Regions from separate parts of the Amycolatopsis albispora genome, predicted to be linked through region 2. Evidence: riboswitches for the same ligand, from Rfam matches in the RefSeq annotation. Region 2 holds a riboswitch; each other region holds the start of a gene.
What was found. A riboswitch is a leader RNA that binds a small molecule or an ion and turns the genes downstream of it on or off. The one in region 2 is predicted to bind S-adenosylmethionine.

Region 1 (6,446 bases), 3.4 Mb from region 2:
CGTCGCGGACGACCTCGCCGCCGCCCGCTGGGCCGCCGAAGCGTCCACTTGGGACAGCCGAGTGTTCGCCGCGGTGGCAGTGCATCCCACGCGCACCAAGGATTTCGGCGAGGCGGAACGGTCCGAAGTGGAGCGACTGGCCCGCGGTGAGCGGGTGGTGGCGGTCGGCGAGACCGGGCTGGACTACTACTGGGACTACGCCCCGCACGACGCCCAGCAGGAGGCCTTCCGCTGGCACATCGACCTGGCCAAGCGGCTCGGCAAGACGCTGATGATCCACGACCGCGACGCGCACGACGACGTGTTCCGCATCCTGGCCGAGGAGGGCGCCCCCGACACGGTGGTCTTCCACTGCTTCTCCGGTGACGGAGAGTTCGCCCGGAAGTGTCTCGACGCCGGTTACGTGCTTTCGTTCGCGGGCACGGTGACCTTCAAGAACGCACGCGGACTGCACGAAGCGGCGCGGATTTCGCCCCTCGGTCAATTCGTGGTCGAGACCGACGCGCCCTTCCTCACCCCGCACCCGTACCGGGGACGGCCCAACGAGCCCTACTGCACGGCCTACACCGTGCGTAACCTCGCTGAGCTGCGGGAAGAGCCGGTCGAAACGATCGCGGACGCGGTGCGCGAGACCGCCGAACGGGTTTTCCGACTCCCCACCGTTACTTAGGGTTTGACGCATTGCGACAAAAGATCCGGCCCACTGGTCCATCTGAGGAGTGACGCACATCACGACACTGCGAGGGGTGTTTGCGTTGCCCCCGAGTCTTCGTTACTGTCCCGTGATCGTGCCGGTCGGTTGCCCGCAGAGGGGCGGCGGCCGGGACACCCACAGTCACGTCAGTGCACGTCGGGGAAGTGAGGCCGGGACCCCGAATCCCGGGAGCACTTGGATGGCGCTGGCTGCGGGAGCCGGATAACCGGCGCATGGCGCCGAAATGAAGGCAACGGCCTTTTGCTGAAAGGGATCGACCCAGTGACTGGTGGTTACGGGCGCGGCGGTTACGCGCGCCAGGACAACCCGACGAGCATGTTCGCCTCCTCCGGTGGGGGCGTCGGCACGCTCGACTGGCCCAACCCCGAGGGCGAACTCGACTTCGCGGACTTCTCCGACGACCTGAACGTCACCCAGCACGACGTGCTGACCGTGCTCGGCCCCGACGCCGACGCGCTGATGGCCGAGGCCAACGTCGACGTCGACGAGCTGATCCGGCTGATCAACGCCGAGACCACGATGCTCCCGCCGATCGTCATCCCCGACGAGATCAGCGAGGACCGGGTCGCGCAGGGCCAGCCGCTGCCGGTCGAGGACGGCGTGGTCAAGGCCGCCAAGACCTGGAAGAAGCGCTTCCTCAAGGGCGCCGTGCTGGCCGTGCTGATCACCCTGACCGGTGGTGGCGCCGCCGCGATGGCGATGAACAAGAGCGTCACGGTCGACGTCGACGGCGCGCAGCAGACGGTGAACACCTTCGGCGGCACGGTCGGCGAGGTGCTCAAGGACGCCGGGTACGAGATCGGCGCGCACGACGCGATCTCCCCGTCGCCGGACGCCAAGGTCGCCGACGACACGGTCATCACCCTGGAGCGCGGCCGCCAGCTGAACCTGATCGTCGACGGCAGCCCGCGTGAGGCGTGGGTGCGCGCGACCACGGTTTCCGAGGCGCTGACCCAGCTCGGCCTTGCCGAAGCGGCCAAGCCCGGCACCTGGATGTCGGTCGGCGGCGACGGGCAGATCCCGCTCGAGGGGATGACCCTCGAGGTCAAGACCCTGAAGAACATCACGCTGTACGACGGTGGCAACGAGCCCCGCCAGGTGCAGACGAACGCGGTGACCGCCAAGGAATTCTTCGGCGAGCTGCAGCTGACGATCGGTCCGGAGGACAAGGTCGACGGCGGCATGGACTACAAGCTGACCGACGGCGCCGAGGTGCACATCAGCCGCACCGGCGTGTCCGTGGTGAACGAGGACGAAGAGATCCCGCCGCCGGTCGAGGAGATCAAGGACGACACGCTCGACAAGGGCAAGACCGTTGTCGAGGAAGAGGGCGAAGCCGGTTCGAAGAACGTCACCTACCGGGTGACGAAGGAGAACGACAAGGAAGTCGCCCGCGAGAAGATCTCCGAGGAGATCACCAAGGAAGCCAAGCCGAAGAAGGTCCGGGTCGGCACCAAGAAGGCGCCCACGCCCGCGATCTCGGACGGTTCGGTGTGGGACCGGCTCGCGCAGTGCGAGTCCACCGGCAACTGGGCCGCCAACACCGGCAACGGCTACTACGGCGGCCTGCAGTTCAACGCCAGCACCTGGAAGGCCTACGGCGGTGCGCAGTACGCGGCGCTGCCGCACCAGGCCAGCCGGGAGCAGCAGATCGCCGTCGCCACCAAGCTGCGCGACTCCCGCGGCGGCTACGGTGCCTGGCCGCACTGCTCGAAGAAGCTCGGCCTCTCTTGACGCACTGACTCTCTCGAACGTGGCCTCCCGCGCCCAGTCGCGCGGGAGGCCACTTTTCGTTTCCGCTCCGCTCCCATGTCACGAATGTGGCTTTCGAGACGTTTGGCGTCTCGAAAGCCACATTCGTGACGTCGGGCAGCGGGGTGGGCCCGAACCCGGGCGCCTAAACTCCCGGACGTGACCAAACCCGCCGGGCTGCTCGGCCCCGCCGAGATCCGCGGCCTGGCCGCCGAGCTGGACGTGCGGCCGACCAAGAAGCTCGGCCAGAACTTCGTCCACGACCCCAACACCGTGCGCCGGATCGCCGAGCTCGGCCGGGTCACCGCGGACGACGTCGTGCTCGAGGTGGGTCCCGGGCTCGGCTCGCTGACGCTGGGTCTGCTCGCCACCGGCGCCCGCGTGGTCGCCGTCGAGATCGACCCCGTCCTCGCCCAGCGCCTCCCCGCGACCGTCGCCGAGCACGCGCCCGGCGCGGCCGGGAACCTGACCGTCGTCCCCGCCGACGCGCTCAAGGTCCGCCAAGCCGACGTCGGCGAACCCACCGCGCTCGTCGCGAACCTGCCCTACAACGTCGCCGTGCCGGTCGTGCTGCACCTGCTCGCCGAGCTGCCGTCCCTCAGCCGCGGCCTGGTGATGGTCCAGACCGAGGTGGCCGACCGCATGGCCGCGGGCCCCGGCAGCCGGACCTACGGCGTGCCCAGCGTCAAGCTCGCCTGGTACGGCCGCGCCAAGAAGGTGGCCGCGGTGCCGCGCGCGGTGTTCTGGCCGGTGCCCAACGTCGATTCCGCGCTGGTCGCCTTCGAGCGCGTCGAGGCCACTTATCCAGCTGAGCGGAAGACCGTGTTCGCCGTGGTCGACGCGGCCTTCGCGCAGCGGCGCAAGACCCTGCGCGCGGCACTGGCGGGCTGGGCGGGGTCCGCCGAGCGCGCCGGCGAGCTGCTGACCTCGGCCGGTATCGATCCACGGACCCGGGGTGAGCAGCTCACGGTCGAGCAGTTCGCCCGCATCGCGGCGGCGGCGGAAAACGAGGGATAACGCCGCTGTTCGTGTGATCTGCGACCACGGGCTTGCGTTCGGAGAACCGGATCGGGTGTACTCCTTGTGCATCCATCCCGAGCGACTGAGAGGCCTGGCTCGCCGAAGTCGCAGCAACCACCCGAGAGGGCAGGTGCTAACGCCAGGACCGATGGAGGAATCCTGTGTACCGGTCGCGAATGCTGACTCGACGCCGAGTAGTGGATGAAGGTCGCCGCACGGTAAGTGCGTGTCGTCGCTCCAACGACTGACCCCAGTACCCACTCTCGCCGCTTTCCGGTTTACGCCTCACCGTCGTCTCGGCGGTGCTTCCTTGTGGTCGGCGCGCGCCCGCGCCCAGCTGTTGGAGCATTCACGTGATCACGCTCGAAAACCTGACCAAGTCCTTCCCCGGCGACTCCGCGCCCGTGCTGGCGCTGCGGGACGTCAACTTCGACATCAACGCAGGCTCGCTCTACGGCGTGGTCGGCGCGGCGGGCTCCGGCAAGTCCACCCTGGCGCGGTGCGTCGCGCTGCAGGAACGTCCCGACCGCGGCGTGGTCCGCCTCGACGGGCTCAACACCGGCACGCTCGACGGCCGCCGCCTCCGCGAGATCCGCCGCCAGGTCGGCATCGTCGACTCCCGCGTCGCGTTGCAGCCCGAGCGCACCGTCGCCGGGAACGTGGCCTCGCCGCTGGAACAGCTCGGCGTCGAGGGCCCGCGCCGCCGCACCCGCGTCGGCAACCTGCTCGACCTGGTCGGCCTGACCCAGCGCGGCGGCCAGCACCCGGCCGAGCTGAACCCGGGGCAGCGCCGCCGGGTGGCCGTGGCCAAGGCGCTCGCCACCTCGCCCGCCGTGCTGCTCGCCGACGACCCGACCGCCGGGCTCCAGAACGAGGAGGCCGCCGGTGTGCTCACCGCGCTCGACCGGGCCCGCGCCGAGCTGGGCCTGACCGTGCTGGTCACCACCCCGGACGCCGGCGTGGTCCGCCGCATCTGCGACGACGTCGCGGTGCTCGAAGACGGCCGCGTGGTGGAGAACGGCAACGTGCTCTCGCTGCTGGTCGACCCGTCGAGCCGCACCGCGCAGGCGCTGCTGCCCGCGATCGAGACCACCCGCGCGCAGTCGGCCCGCTACGACCGCGCGGTCGACGTGGTGCTGATCGGCTTCGCCTCGGTCGGCGCGCTGCTGCCGGAGGCCGCCACCCGCTTCGGCATCGACATCGCCACCATCGGCGGTGGCCTGACCCGGATCGGGGACACCCCGGTCGGCCGGTTCCGCATCGGCCTGCGTGGTGAGCAGGCCGACGGCGCGCTGGCCTGGATCGCTGAGCGCGGTGCGCACGTGACGCACCCGGTCAGCGGCCCGCAGGGCGTCGCCGCCTGATCGTCCACCCGCCGTGGGTGCCGGGGCCGTCAGAACGGCCCTGAGCACCCACGGCCTTTTTTCGGCCACGTAGGCTGTGCTCGTGCTCGCTGTCGTTCCGCCACCAGTCACCGTCCGGGTGCCCTCGAAGATCAACCTGCACCTGGCCGTCGGTGACCTGCGCGAGGACGGTTACCACGAGCTGGTGACCGTGTTCCAGGCGTTGTCGCTGGCCGACGAGGTGACCGTGGCGGTGACCGACGACCCGGGCGTCGAGGTCTACGGCGAGGGCGAGAAGTCCGTGCCGACCGGGGCGAACAACCTGGCCTGGCGGGCGGTGCAGGCGCTGGCCGCGCACGTCGGGCGCGCGGAGAGCGAGCCGAAGATCCGGGTGGTGCTGCGCAAGGGCATCCCGGTGGCCGGCGGCATGGCCGGTGGCAGCGCCGACGCGGCGGCCACCCTGGTCGGGCTGGCCTCGTTGTGGAAGCTGGAGATCTCCCGCGACGAACTCGCCGAGGTCGCCGCGAAGCTCGGCAGCGACGTGCCGTTCGCGCTCTACGGCGGCACCGCGCTCGGCACCGGCCGCGGTGAGCGACTGGTGCCGGTGCTTTCGCGGCACACCTTCCACTGGGTGCTGGCCTTCGACCAGAAGGGCCTGTCCACGCCGCGGGTGTTCGCCGAACTCGACCGGCTGCGCGAGGAGGGCGATCCACCGCGGATCGGCTCGCACGCGCCGGTGGTCGAAGCGCTCGCGTCCGGCGACCCGAGACAGCTGGCCCTGTTGCTGGGCAACGATCTTCAAGCCGCCGCCGTCTCGCTGCGCCCCGGCCTGCGCCGCACGCTGCGCGCCGGGGTGAACGCCGGTGCGCTGGCCGGCACGGTCTCCGGCTCCGGCCCGACCTGCGCTTTCCTCTGCGAGGACGCCGAATCCGCGCTCGAAGTGGCGGCCGAGCTGTCCGGCGCCGGGGTGTGCCGCACGGTCCGGGTCGCGCACGGGCCGGTGCCCGGCGCCCGGATGGTCGGCGGCGGCGACAACGACCCCCGTCCGGCTCCCCCGCAGGTGCACGCGTAATGGTCAACCTGGTCAACCTCGAATCCGTGTCCAAGTCCTACGGCGTCCGGCCGTTGCTGGACAACGTCTCGCTCGGTGTCGGCGAGGGCGAGCGCATCGGCGTCGTCGGCCTCAACGGCGGTGGCAAGACCACCCTGCTCGAGGTGCTCACCGGCATCGCGGAACCGGACAGCGGCCGGGTCAGCCAGGTGCGCGGGCTGCGCATGGCCGTGGTCACCCAGCGCACCGAGCTGATCGGCGAGACCGTGCGCGACGCCGCGCTGGCCGCCTACGACGCCGAGCACGAATGGGCCGCCGACGCCCGCGTCCGGTCCATTGTGGAGGGTCTGGGGATCACCGCGCTGGGCCTGGACAACCCGACCGCCACGCTGTCCGGTGGCGAACGGCGCCGGGTGGCACTGGCCGCCGCGCTGGTCGGCGAACTGGACCTGGTGGTGCTCGACGAGCCGACCAACCACCTCGACGTGGAGGGGGTGCGCTGGCTGGCCGACCACCTGCTGGCGCGCAAGGTCGCGCTGGTGGTGGTCACGCACGACCGCTGGTT
Region 2 (6,446 bases):
AAGCGGATCCTGCTGTGCGGCTTGCAGCCGCGGCGTCACCACCACCGCGAGCAACGCGCCGAAACCCAGTAGTGCCAACAGAAGCGCGCCCGTTCGTCCACTTCCCGTCGGTCGCCGGTGGACGGCCAGCAGTCCACCGGCAGCCACCCCCGCCACGCCCGCGCCGACCGCGAGCGTCACCCACCAGCCGAGCAACAGGCCGCCGAGAGTGCCGAGCCAGACCGCGAGCGCGGCCGGTACCAACCGCAGATCATGCCTGGCGGGCTCGGGGATCACCGCCGAACCGGCGGCCGGGGTCATTGCACGGTCACCTGATCACGCAGGCGCGTGAACCGGGTTTCGCCGATCCCTTCCACTTCACGGAGTTGCTCGACCGCGGTGAAGCGGCCGTGTTCGTTGCGCCAGTCGAGAATGCGCTGCGCGGTGACCTCGCCGATGCCGGGTAGATCGTCGAGCTGGGCCAGGCTCGCGGTGTTGAGGTCGACCTTGACCGCGGGTCCGGCGCCGGGGGAAGTCGGCGCCGGACCTTGGGCCTGTGGTGGCGCCCCCACATCGAGTTGCTCCCCGTCGCTGAGACGGCGAGCCAGGTTCACGGTGGCGAGATCGGTGCCGGGCAAGGCGCCTCCGGCTGCGCGCAACGCATCGGCGACGCGCGCGCCGGCGGGCAGCGTGACCAGACCGGGTTTGGTGACGTCGCCGATCACGCTCACGACCAGCTCGGCGCTGGCGCTCGGCGGCGCGCTGGAAGCGGGTGCGGCGCGGGCCAGTGGCAGCGCCGGGGCGCGTTCCGGCTCCGGCCCGCCGCCCAGCAGCAGGACGGCGGTGAGCGCGATCGCGAGCACGCCGGCGATGGCGAACACGATCGCGGCGCGCCCTTTGGCCGGGCTGCCGCGGGCTTTGGGCAGCCAGCGGGTGATCAGCCGGCGCGTGCGGTCGCGTTCCACCCGGGCCGCCAGCTCGGCGAGGTCCGGTTTGGGCTCCTCGGAGGGCGGGGGCGCTCCGGGATTGAAGAGTTGAAGACGTTCGAACACGGCTTCGACGTTATGGGGGTTGGGGTGGGGAGGACAGGGGGTTGAGTGGGGGCTGTGGACAAGTTGGGGGGTGTGGATAAGTCGGTGGGCGCTGGAGGCAGGCGGCAGAGGTAAATGCTGAGGGAGAGGCAAATGCTGATGGCAGGGGCGGATGTTGATGACAGAGGCGGAGGCTGGCGAGAGGGAATGCTGGTGAGGGAGCGAATGGTGCTGGGGACGCGGATGCTGGAGACGGGGGCGAGCGCTGGCGAGAGCGCGAATGCTGGCGGGTGAGGCGAATGCTAGCGAGGGAGCCGAATGCTGGCGGGTGAGGCGGATGCTGAAGGGAGGGGCGGGCGCTGGTGAGGGGTGATGCTGGTGAGGGAGGCGAGCGCTGGCGGGGAGGTGAATGGTGGCGGCGAGGGCCGCTGATGCTGGCGGGAGCCGAATGCTGGAGAGAGAGGGGCCAGCGTTGACGAGAGGGGCCAGCGCTAGCGAGGGGGCGAATGTGGTGAAGGGGGAATGCTGGTTAGGGAAGCGAGCGCTGACGACTGAGACGGATGCTGGCAACAGAGGCGAATGTTGCCGAAGACCGGCGTACACGAACGGCATGCCGGACACGAATGTGGCTTTCGGGGCGTGGTGAACGCTCCGAAAGCCACATTCGTGTTCTGGGGAAAGAAAGGGTGTTACTTGGCGAGAGCCTCGCGCACGGCATCCGCGGAAGCGGGGACGGTGGCGCGCGGGCCGATCTTGCCTTCCACGGCGTCCAGCGTCTTGAGGCCGTCGCCGGTGATCAGGAGGACGGTTTCCTCGTCGGGGTTGAGTTTTCCGGCCTCGACGAGCTTTTTCGCGGTTGCCACGGTCACGCCGCCGGCGGTCTCGGTGAAGATGCCCTCGGTGCGCGCCAGGAGCCGGATGCCCTCGACCACCTCTTCGTCGCTGACGTCCTCGATCGCGCCGCCGGTGCGGTTGACCACGTCCAGCACGTACGGGCCGTCCGCCGGGTTACCGATGGCCAGCGAGCGCGCGATGGTGTCCGGCTTGACCGGCTGCACCACGTCGTGCCCGGCGCGGAAGGCGGCCGACACCGGGGAGCACCCCGTCGCCTGCGCGCCGAAGATCTTGTACGGCGACTGCTCGACCAGCCCCAGCTCACCCAGCTCGCGGAAACCCTTGTCCACCTTGGTCAGCTGCGAGCCCGAAGCGATCGGCACCACGATCTGCTGCGGCCGCCGCCAGCCCAGCTGCTCGGCGACCTCGAAGGCCAGCGTCTTCGAGCCCTCGGAGTAGTACGGCCGCACGTTGACGTTGACGAACGCCCAGTTCTCGTTCTCCGCGGCCAGTTGCGTGGCCAGGCGGTTGACATCGTCGTAGTTGCCGTCGACCGCGATCAGCGCGCCGTCGTAGACCGCGGTGGTCAGGATCTTGGCTCGCTCCAGCGTCTTCGGGATCAGCACCACGGACTCCCAGCCCGCCCGCGCCGCGGCCGCGGCGACGGCGTTGGCCAGGTTGCCGGTGGACGGGCAGGCGAGCACCTCGAAGCCGAACTCGCGGGCCGCTGCCAGCGCCACCGCGACCACGCGGTCCTTGAACGAGTGGGTGGGGTTGCCGGTGTCGTCCTTGACCCAGACTCGCTTGAGCCCCAAGGCTTTCGCGAGCCTGTCCGCACGCACCAGCCGGGTACAGCCGGGCTCGGTGTTCGGGATCTCCTCGACGTTCGACGGCACCGGCAGCAGGCTCTTGTAGCGCCAGATGTTGCGCGGGCCCTTCTCGATGTCCTCGCGGCGCACGCGGCCGAAGTCGTAGGCGACCTCGAGCGGGGAGAAGTCCTCGGCGGAAACGAACTCGGGCGCCAGCGGCTGGCGGTGCCCCTCTTCCTTCGACACCAGCTCGACGGCCGGGCCGAGGTCCAGGGTGCGCTTGGTCGTGCGGAGGGTGGCAGTCATCGCGAGGTCCTTCCTCATCTGCCCCACGGGTGTGGGCCGGAATTGGCACCGTGATCGCCAGCTACCTCGCGGAATCGAGATGACAGGCTGACGCCGGTTGCCGGGGCTTCTTCGGGCCGTATCCCTCTGCCCCTCTGGATGAGCGTTGTTCGGTTGTCGGCCCGCGCTCGGCGCGGCGCCTCGCCAACACCGTACGGCATCACGCCGCGCCGACGCGACCGCCTCACCGTGCCGGGCTAGTGTCGTACCGCCGTGGCAGGATCGGGCCCGTGACCGAAGCAGCCGCCCTCCACCTCGTGCTCGGCGAGGAAGAACTGCTCATCGAGCGGGCGATTCGAGCCGCTCTCGAGGCCGCCCGCAGCGCGGACCCAGCGGCGGACCTGACCCGGCTCAAAGTGTCCGAACTCACAGCTCCAGCGCTCGCCGAGCTGGTCAGCCCGTCGCTGTTCAGCGAGGGCCGAGTGATCGCGATCGACGGCGCGCAGGACGCGTCGCAGGAGATCGGCGACGCGATCCTGGCCTATGCCAAGGATCCGGCCGACGGGGTGGTGCTGGTGCTCGTGCACACCGGCGGCGGCCGGACGAAGGCGGGCAAGGCGCTGCCCGCGGCGTTGCGCAAAGCCGGGGCGACGGTGGTCGAGTGCCCGAAGATCACCAAGCCGGCGGAGCGGGAAGCCTTCGTGCGCAACGAGGTCCGGCAGGCGGGCGGCAAGATCGACGCGGCCGGGGTGATGGCGCTGATCGACTCGGTCGGCTCGGATCTGCGCGAGCTGTCGTCGGCGGCGACCCAGCTGGTGGCGGACTCCGGTGGGAAGGTCGACGAGCAGGCCGTGCGGCGCTACCACCGCGGGCGGGCGGACGTGACCGGGTTCGCGGTGGCGGAGAAAGCGGTCTCGGGGGATCGCGCGGCGGCGCTGGAGTCGGTGCGCTGGGCGATGCAGATCGGGGTGCCGCACGTGCTGGTGGCGGACGCGCTGGCGGACGCGGTGCGGACGATCGCGCGGGTCGCCGGGGCGGGGCGCGGCAACCCGAACTCGATGGCGGGCGAGCTGGGGATGCCGCCGTGGAAGATCCGGAAGGCGCAGGGGCAGGTGCGCGGCTGGGGCCCGGACGGGCTGGCGGACGCGATGCGGATCGTGGCGAAGCTGAACGCGGACGTGAAGGGGGCGGCGGCCGATCCGGACTACGCGCTGGAGCGCGCGGTGCTGGCGGTCGCGGCGGCGAAGGAGCGGCGCTGAAGCTGGGGGGAGCGGGGCTCCGGCTGGGGAAGCGGGGACTCGCGGGGGGCCGCGAGTTTCCGGTGTCAGGTTGTGGTGAAGCGGGCCAGTGCGCGGATCTTGTTGGTGGCGTCCAGTGCGGCGACCTTGTACGCCTCCGACAGCGTCGGGTAGTTGAACACGGTGTCCACCAGGTAGTCGACCGTGCCGCCGCAGCCCATTACGGCTTGTCCGATGTGGACCAGGTCGGTGGCCCCGGTGCCGAAGACGTGCACGCCCAGCAGTTTCCGGTCCTCTGTGGACACCAGCAGCTTGAGCATGCCATACGAGTCGCCGGCGATTTGGCCTCGGGCCAGTTCGCGGTACCGGGCGGTACCGATCTCGTACGGGATCGAAGAAGACGTCAGCTCGGCCTCGGTCGCGCCGCAGTAGGAGATCTCCGGAATGGTGTAGATGCCGATCGGCTGCAGCGCGGCCAGCTCGTTCGCCGGTTCGCCGAAGGCGTGGTACGCGGCCAGCCTGCCCTGGTCCATCGAAGTCGCGGCGAGCGCGGGGAAGCCGATCACGTCACCGACGGCGTAGATGTGCGGGACCTCGGTGCGGTAGTGGTCGTCGACGGCGAGGCGGCCGCGCTTGTCGGCGGTCAGGCCCGCGTGCTCCAGGCCGAGCGCGTCGGTCATGCCCTGGCGACCGGCCGAGTACATCACCGCCTCGGCCGGGATGCGCTTCCCGCTGGCCAGCGACGTCACCGTGGCGTGCTCGCCGACCGCCACGTCGACCACCTTCTCGCCGAACCGGAAGGTCACCGCCAGGTCCCGGAGATGGAACTTCAGCGATTCGACGATCTCCGGGTCGCAGAACTCCAGCATCCGCTCCCGCTGCTCGACCACGGTCACCCGGCAGCCCAGCGCGGCGAACATCGAGGCGTACTCGATGCCGATCACCCCGGCACCCACCACGACCAGCGAAGACGGGATGCGGTCCAGGCTCAGGATCTCGTCGGAGTCCAGCACGCGGGCCTCGTCGAAGTCGACCTCCGGCGGGCGCGCCGGCCGGGTGCCGGTGGCGATCACCACGTACTCACCGGTCAGTGAGGTCCGCTCGCCACGCGGACCGCCTTCGACCGCGACGGTGTGCGGGTCGGTGAACCGGCCGAGGCCGCTGACCAGGTGCACCCCGTTGCGCATCAGCTGCGCGCGCACCACCTCGACCTCGCGCCCGATCACGTGCTGCGTGCGGGCCATCAGGTCGGCGATGGTGATGTCCTGCTTGACCCGGTAGCTGGCCCCGTACAGCTCACGCTGGCTCATCCCGGTCAGGTAGTGCACGGCCTCACGCAGCGTTTTCGACGGAATGGTGCCGGTGTTGACGCACACCCCGCCGACCATGTCGTGGCGGTCGACCACCGCCACGCGCTTGCCGAGCTTGGCCGCGGCGATGGCGGCCTTCTGCCCGCCGGGGCCCGAGCCGATCACGATCAGGTCGTAGTCATAGGCGCTCACGCGCCCAGCCTGCCCTATCGAGCCGCCGCACACACGAAAAAGCCCCCGGTTCGCACCGGGGGCTCCTTCGGAAGGGGGTGGGTCAGAGCGCGTTGACGCGCTTGGCCATCGCCGACTTCTTGTTCGCGGCCTGGTTGGCGTGCAGCACGCCCTTGGTGGCGGCCTTGTCCAGCTTGCGAGCGGCCTCGCGCTGGGCCTCGACGGCCTTGGCCTTGTCACCGGCGTCGGCGGCCTCGCGGAACTTGCGGATCGCGGTCTTCACCGAGGACCGGATCGCCTGGTTGCGCTGACGCGCCTTCTCGTTGGTCTTGATGCGCTTCATCTGCGACTTGATGTTGGCCATACGGGCGCTCCCTGGTTTCCTCGGTTCGGTTTCGCCGCCGCGTCTGTGGGTGGCCCCGCACCAGCGGGTTTCCTCCATGACGGAATGCCACGCGACAACGAGTGAAAAGCCTAACACCGGTGCTCGGAGCGCCCGCGCACGGGCGTAGGTTGAGCGCTGGTGAACGTGACGGCCCTGCTCCTCGTACTCGGTGCGGCCGTCGTGCACGCCGGGTGGAACCTCGCCGCGAAGCGGGTGTCCGACGGCGGTGCCCGGTTCGTCTTCCTCTACTACACGGTGACCGCCGTGGTGTTCGCGCCGGTGGCGGCGATCTCGCTGCTGTTCGCCCCGGAACGTCCACAGTGGACCTGGCTGCTGGCCGCGGCCGGGACGGCGGTGCTGCACGTGGCGTACGGGATCGTGCTGCAGCGCGGGTACGCGGCCGG
Region 3 (6,446 bases), 4.1 Mb from region 2:
TCACCGGCGTTCGCGATGAGCACCGCCGGACCGGCGACGGCGGCGAGTTCCGTCTCCATCGCGCCCAGGTCCACCCGGCCGGCGTCGTCGCGGGCGAACACGCGCACGGTGTCCCGGCCGCAGCCGAGGATCTGCAACGCCTTGCGGCTGCTGGGATGCACGTAACCGCTGGAGAGCACCGGCAGGCGCGGCAGGCCCAGCATGCCGTCGGCGCTGACGTCCACGCCGTGCCGTTCGGCCCACCAGTGGCGGGCGGCGGCGAGCCCGGTCAGGTTCGCCAGCGTCGCGCTCGGCGTCAGCACGCCGCCGTAGGACGCGGGCAGCCCGAACAGGTCCTTCAACCAGCCCAGCACGACGGTTTCCACCCTGGCCGCGAACGGCGACGCCGGCCAGAGCCCGGCGACCTGGTCGAGCAGCGAGGTCACCCAGTCGCCCGCCTGCGCCGCCGGGGTCGAACCGCCGACGACGAAGTGGAAGAACCGGGGTCCGGAGGAATGGGTGGCCGCCCCGGTCCCGATCCGCAGCAGTTCGCGGACGCTCGGCAGGGTGCCGTCGCCGCGTTCCGGCAGCGGGCCGTCCAGTTCGTCGAGCAGCGGGGCACCGGCGGGATCCTGGACCAGCCGGTCGGACAACGTGGCCAGGTACGGCCCGGCGGCGTCCGCCACCAGTCGCAGCGCTTCGGCCGTCGCTTCGCGTTCGGTCAGCGGATCACTCATCCCCGCAGAAGATCACGCCCGGCGGCGCGCGTCCAGGCTCAGGAAAGGAATTCCGGCAGCGGGCGCGGGTCCGGGGTGGGCGCCCAGCGGCCGTCCACCTTGCCGTACTCCCACCGCGCTCCCCTGGCCACGATCTGCCGCAGCGCGAGCAGCAGCCGGTCGACGTGTTCCTCCGTGCTGCCGAGGCCGAGGCTGACCCGCACCGCCTGCTGCCCCGCACCACCGGCGAACCGGATCAGCCGCCGCGTCGCGATGTGCGCGCAGAACGCGCCGTCGCGCACACCGATGCCGTATTCGGCGGAAAGCACCGCGGCGAGCCAGCCGGGTTCGAAGCCGTCGATGACGAAGCTGAGCGTGCCGACGCGGTCGACGTCGGCGTCGAACAGGCGCAGTTCCGCGAAGCCGGGAACGGACGAGAGCCCGCGGTGCAACCGGCGCAGCAACGCGTCCTCGTGCTCGCGAATGGCGTCCCAGTTCTCGGAAAGCGCCTCGCACGCCACGCCGAGCGCGTACACGCCGACCGTGTTCGGCGAACCGGCTTCGTGGCGCTCCGGCCCGGAGTTCCACACCACGCCGAGCTCGGTGCCGTGGTGCCGCTGCACCGCCTTGGTCGCGCCACCACCGGCGAGGTACGGCTGCCCGGCACGCAGCCAGTCGGCACGGCCGACCAGCGCACCCGCCCCGAACGGCGCGTACAGCTTGTGCCCCGACAGCGCCACGTAGTCCACATCCAGCTCACGCAGGGAGAACGGCCGGTGCGGGGCCAGCTGCGCCGCGTCCAGCGCGATCCGCGCGCCGTGCTTCCGCGCCACCGCGGCGATTTCCGCCACCGGCAGCAGCTCACCGGTCACATTGGACGCTCCGGTGAGCACCACCAGCCGCGGTCCCGGCGCGCAGGCGGCCAGTGCACTGTCCACAGCGGACACCGCGGCCAGCCTGGTGCGCGGCGGTTCCACGCGGTGCACGCGCGGCCCGCGCCACGGCAGCAGCGCCGCGTGGTGCTCGGTGTCGAACAGCACCACCGAGGTCTCGCGCGGCAGGCACTTCGCCAGCAGGTTGAACGAGTCGGTGGTGTTGCGGGTGAAGATCACCGTGTCGGTGGACCGGGCGCCGGTGAAGCGCCGCAACACTTCCCGGGTGCGCTCATAGACCTTTGTGGACACCTGGGAGGCGAAACCGGCGCCTCGGTGCACGCTGGCGTACCAGGGCAGGAACTCGTCGACGGCGGTGCGGACGCGCTGCAGGCACGGCGCGCTCGCGGCGTGGTCGAGGTTCGCGTAACCGATCGTGCCGCCGTTGACCAGCGGCACGGACAACTCGGCACCGGCGACTTCCGGGACCAGGCAAGGGCGTTCGAGTGCGAGCGTCATGGGAGGCCTCCTCGAGGTCGGGGACCCCCGCCTCGGAGGATCCGCGCTTGCCCGCCACACCTCGTGACGAGCCAGGTCCTCACCCGGGGCACCCCACCGCGGTTGGAGGGTTGCCGGCCAGCTAGCCGGGGCTTGTCGCTGGCACTCATGACCTACCGGAAAAGTTAACCCACTGGGCGGCGCCCGCGCCAGGGCCGCCCAGTGGGTGAGACGGCGATCACTCCGCTTCGTACCGGAACCGGCCGGGGAGCTGGACCGCCTGGCCATCGGCGACGTGCGTCGCGACGCCGCTGTACTGTTCGGCGCCTTCGGTGAACCGCCAGCCGCCGAATTCCTTGCCGTCGACGGGTTCGCCGTGTGCCTCGGCGACCGTCGTCTGGAGCTGGTGGTAGCCGAGGCCGTCCCAGTCACCCGCCCCCGCGGGCAGCGTCCACAGGGTGAAGTGCACGTGGGCACCCGAACTGCTGCCGCCGCACGGCAGCGCGTTGCCGGTTTCGCCGAGCACCACGCCCGGTTCGACGGCCTGCCCGTCGGTGACCGCGATCCGCTCCAGGTGGTAGTAGCCGGTGCGCCAGCCACCGGCGTGGTCGATGGTCACCCAGTCGCCGCCGTCGCAGTGCTGCAGCCGGACCGTCCCGGCGAGCGGCGCGCGCACCAGGCCGTCGCGCGGGCTCAGGTCGATCGCGTTCTTCACGCCGCTGTTGCCGTTGTCCGAGTGGATGCCCGCCGAGCTGACCGACTGCCCGGTGGCGAACGGCAGCGTGAACACCGGGAAGGCATCCGCGGCGGACGCGGTCGGGGCGAGCAGGACGCCGCCGGTGAGCACCACGGCTGCCGCCAGTCCACGAAGGTTCGACGAGTTGACCACGCGCCGTGCTCCCTACGCTCGCTGTCCACCATTCGGGTTAGTCAATGCGAGCGAAACGTAAGCCATTCGGCGGCAGTTAGGAATACACGAAGTCAGACAAATCCTTGTCAGGTGACCTAGGTCACAGTGGATCAGTGCCCGGACTCGCCCCGCCAGCGGGCCAGCCTGCCCGCCCGGTCGATGGCCCGCAGGCGCCGCTCGGCCACCGCCCGCGCCCCCTCGGTGGTGACCACGAGCAGCTGGTCCAGCTCCTGGAGGCGACTGGTGCTCTGCGGGGTGAACGACTTGCCGTCGCGCACCACCAGGCTCACCGACGCACCCGCCGGGAGCCGCAGCTCGGACAGGTACACCCCGTGCAGCCGCGAGCCGCGCTGGATGCGCACCTGGAGCAGTTCGGCACCGAGTTCGTCCAGCGGCGCGGCGTCGACCTGGATCTCCTTGGCCTCGGTCGAATCGGACAACCCGAGCAGGCGCCCCAGCGGGGTCAGCGTCGCGCCCTGCAGCAGCGTCAGCACGATGACCAGCACGAACACCGCGTCGACCAGCTCCTGCGCGCCCGGCACGCCCTCGGCGAGCGGGATCATCGCGAGCACGATCGGCACCGCCCCGCGCAGCCCCGCCCAGGACAGGAACACCTGTTCGCGCCACGGCAGCTTGAACGGCAGCGCGGAGACCAGCACCGACGCGGGTCGCGCGAGCAGCAGCACCACCGCCCCGGCGACCAGCCCCTGCACCAGGCTCTCCAGCAGCCTGCCCGGCGAGGCGAACAACCCGAGCAGCACGAACAGGCCGATCTGCGCCAGCCAGCCGAGCCCTTCGGCGAAGGACAGCGTGTCGGACCGGTGCGGCAGCCGGGAATTGCCGAGCACCACACCGGCGACGTAGGTGGCGAGCAGGCCCGAAGCGTGCGCCAGCTGACCGCCGGAGTACGCGACCACGCAGACCGCGACGGTGGCCACCGGGTACAGGCCGGTGGCGGGCAGTGCCGCCTTGCGCAGCGCCAGCGCGCCGGCCCAGCCGAGCAGCAACCCGATCAGCAGGCCCGCGCCCAGCTCGTAGACCACCAGCAACGGCAGTGTCCAGTCCACTGTGGTCCCGGTGGCCAGCACGACGACCGCGATGTAGGCGGGCGCGTCGTTGATACCGGATTCGATCTCCAGCGTGCCGACCAGCCGCTTGCCGATGCCCGCCGAGCGGAGCACGGAGAACACCGCGGCGGCGTCGGTCGAGGCGAGCACCGCGCCCCACAGCAGCGCCATCCGCCAGTCCAGGCCGAGCAGCAGGTGCAGGGCGGCGCCGGTGATCGCGATGCTCACCCCAACGCCCACAGTGGACAGTGCGATTCCGGGCCACAGCGCCGGTTTGACGGTCTGCCAACGGGTGGTCAGGCCGCCTTCGGTGAGGATCATCACCAGCGCGGCGAGGCCGAGCGACTGGGTGAGCGTGGCGTTCTCGAACTCCAGGCCGAGCCCGGCTTCCCCGATGAACACCCCGATGCCGAGGTAGAGCAGCAGCGAGGGCAGGCCGAGCCGGATCGAAACGCGCACCGCGAGCACGGAAACGAGCAGCACGGCCGCGCCCGCCCCGAGAATGACCGGGAGCTGGTCCATCCACCGCCTCCCCTCGTCACCTGATCGCGCATTCAGAATAGTGAACGCGCGTTCTCGTGGTGCGCTCGGTGCAAAAGGTGGATTTTCGACACATCACCGTCGCTTTTGGTGAATATCGGCTCCACGTCCGCGGAGTCCACATGCGACAGTGGCGCAAACTCGCGGCGATCCCCGCGATAACCGGTGGCGATGCCGGGAAGGTCGAAGTCGGCGTTCAGCCCGAACCAGCTCCCCGCCTCGGCGAGCGCGCGGCACCCAGCGCTTCGCGGCCGGCGTCCCACCTCACCCCGGCTCGTTAGCCCGAATGGCCGCTTGTCCAGACCACCGGGAAAGAGGTGTCATGGACCAGGCAGGATTTGTTGTGATCAACAACTTACCGGCGGTGAAGCTTGGCCCGTGAGCGGCGGTGGTCCCCGGTCCCCGCCAATCCCCCGCCGCCGCTCACGGGCCTCCCGCTAGTTCTTGCGCACCGCCACGGTCACCTTGACCCCGTCGCCAACGGTGCCGGTGGAGCCGTCGGCCACCGCGTCGTAGGCCACCGAGGTCGCCAGGGTCTCCCCCGCGACGAACTCCTCGTGCGCCCGCGCCGCCTCGGTCACCTCGACCGGCGCGTCCACGGTCAACGCGATCCGGTCGGCCACCTCGAGCCCGGCGTCACGCCGCGCCTGCTGCACCACGCGCACCAGGTCGCGCGCCACGCCCTCGGCCGCCAGCTCCTCGGTCACCTCGGTGTCGAGCAGCACCAGCCCGGACCCGCCCGGCAGCTCGGCCGCCGCGCCCTCGTCCTTGGCCACCAGCTTGCGGTCGTACTCGGTCTCCAGCAGCTCGATCCCGGCCGCCACCAGCGCGCCACCCTCCGATGTGGACCACTCGCCCGCCTTGACCGCCTTGATCACCCGCTGCACGTCCTTGCCCAGCCGCGGCCCGGCGGCCCGCGCGTTCACCGCCACCTCGAAGGCGCCGTGCGCGGCCACGTCGCCGGTCAGCTCGACCGACTTGACGTTCACCTCGTCGCGGATGATGTCGGTGAACTGGCGCAGCGCGTCCACGTCCTCGGCGGCCACCAGCAGCTTCGCCAGCGGCAACCGCACGCGCAGCTTGTTCGCCTTGCGCAGCGACAACGCCGACGAGCACACCTGCCGCACCCGGTCCATCGCGGTGACCAGCGCGGCGTCCGCGGGCAGCTCGGTGGTGCCCGGCCAGTCGGCCAGGTGCACCGAACGGCCGCCGGTCAGCCCGCGCCACACCGACTCCGTGGTCAGCGGCAGCAGCGGCGCCAGCACCCGGCAGGTCACCTCCAGCACGGTGTGCAGCGTGTCCACCGCGTCCTGCTCACCGGCCCAGAACCGGTCGCGCGAGCGGCGCACGTACCAGTTCGTCAGCACCTCGAGGAACTCGCGGACGGTGGCGCAGGCACCGGCGATGTCGCTGACCTCCAGCGCCGCCTCGACGTCGGTGACCAGCTCGTGGGTCTTCGCCAGCACGTACCGGTCGAGCACGTGCTGCGAGTCGGTGCGCCACTTGCCCTCGGTGCCCTCGGCGTTGGCGTACAACGCGAGGAAGTAGTACGAGTTCCACAGCGGGAGCACCGCCTGGCGCACCGCGTCGCGGATGCCCTTGTCGGTGACCACGAGGTTGCCGCCGCGCAGGATCGGGCTGGCCATCAGGTACCAGCGCATCGCGTCGGACCCGTCCCGGTCGAACACCTCGTTGACGTCCGGGTAGTTCCGCAGCGACTTCGACATCTTCTGCCCGTCGGAGCCGAGCACGATGCCGTGCGACACGCAGGTGCGGAAGGCAGGCCGGTCGAACAACGCGGTGGCCAGCACGTGCAGCGTGTAGAACCAGCCGCGGGTCTGCCCGATGTACTCCACGATGAAGT

Region 1: linked by a shared signal. The riboswitch ahead of A4R43_RS24315 (methionine ABC transporter ATP-binding protein) and the one ahead of thrC (threonine synthase) in region 2 are both predicted to bind S-adenosylmethionine.
Region 3: linked by a shared signal. The riboswitch ahead of A4R43_RS16610 (aminotransferase class V-fold PLP-dependent enzyme) and the one ahead of thrC (threonine synthase) in region 2 are both predicted to bind S-adenosylmethionine.

The regions. Positions count from the first base shown of each region.
Region 1 covers NZ_CP015163.1:5,167,870-5,174,315, reverse strand. The annotation lists gene A4R43_RS24330 (TatD family hydrolase) at 1-670, shown strand, start outside; gene A4R43_RS24325 (resuscitation-promoting factor) at 1,031-2,449, shown strand; gene rsmA (16S rRNA (adenine(1518)-N(6)/adenine(1519)-N(6))-dimethyltransferase RsmA) at 2,627-3,484, shown strand; SAM riboswitch class I at 3,554-3,642, shown strand; gene A4R43_RS24315 (methionine ABC transporter ATP-binding protein) at 3,841-4,851, shown strand; gene A4R43_RS24310 (4-(cytidine 5'-diphospho)-2-C-methyl-D-erythritol kinase) at 4,934-5,902, shown strand; gene A4R43_RS24305 (ABC-F family ATP-binding cassette domain-containing protein) at 5,902-6,446, shown strand, end outside.
Region 2 covers NZ_CP015163.1:8,617,080-8,623,525, forward strand. The annotation lists gene A4R43_RS39960 (ComEC/Rec2 family competence protein) at 1-300, opposite strand, end outside; gene A4R43_RS44335 (ComEA family DNA-binding protein) at 297-1,031, opposite strand; gene thrC (threonine synthase) at 1,700-2,959, opposite strand; SAM riboswitch class I at 2,971-3,104, opposite strand; gene holA (DNA polymerase III subunit delta) at 3,220-4,197, shown strand; gene sthA (Si-specific NAD(P)(+) transhydrogenase) at 4,263-5,678, opposite strand; gene rpsT (30S ribosomal protein S20) at 5,761-6,021, opposite strand; gene A4R43_RS39990 (EamA family transporter) at 6,181-6,446, shown strand, end outside.
Region 3 covers NZ_CP015163.1:3,570,552-3,576,997, forward strand. The annotation lists gene A4R43_RS16605 (pyridoxal phosphate-dependent decarboxylase family protein) at 1-716, opposite strand, end outside; gene A4R43_RS16610 (aminotransferase class V-fold PLP-dependent enzyme) at 755-2,086, opposite strand; SAM riboswitch class IV at 2,125-2,239, opposite strand; gene A4R43_RS16615 (M23 family metallopeptidase) at 2,304-2,954, opposite strand; gene A4R43_RS16620 (potassium/proton antiporter) at 3,086-4,564, opposite strand; gene ileS (isoleucine--tRNA ligase) at 5,020-6,446, opposite strand, start outside.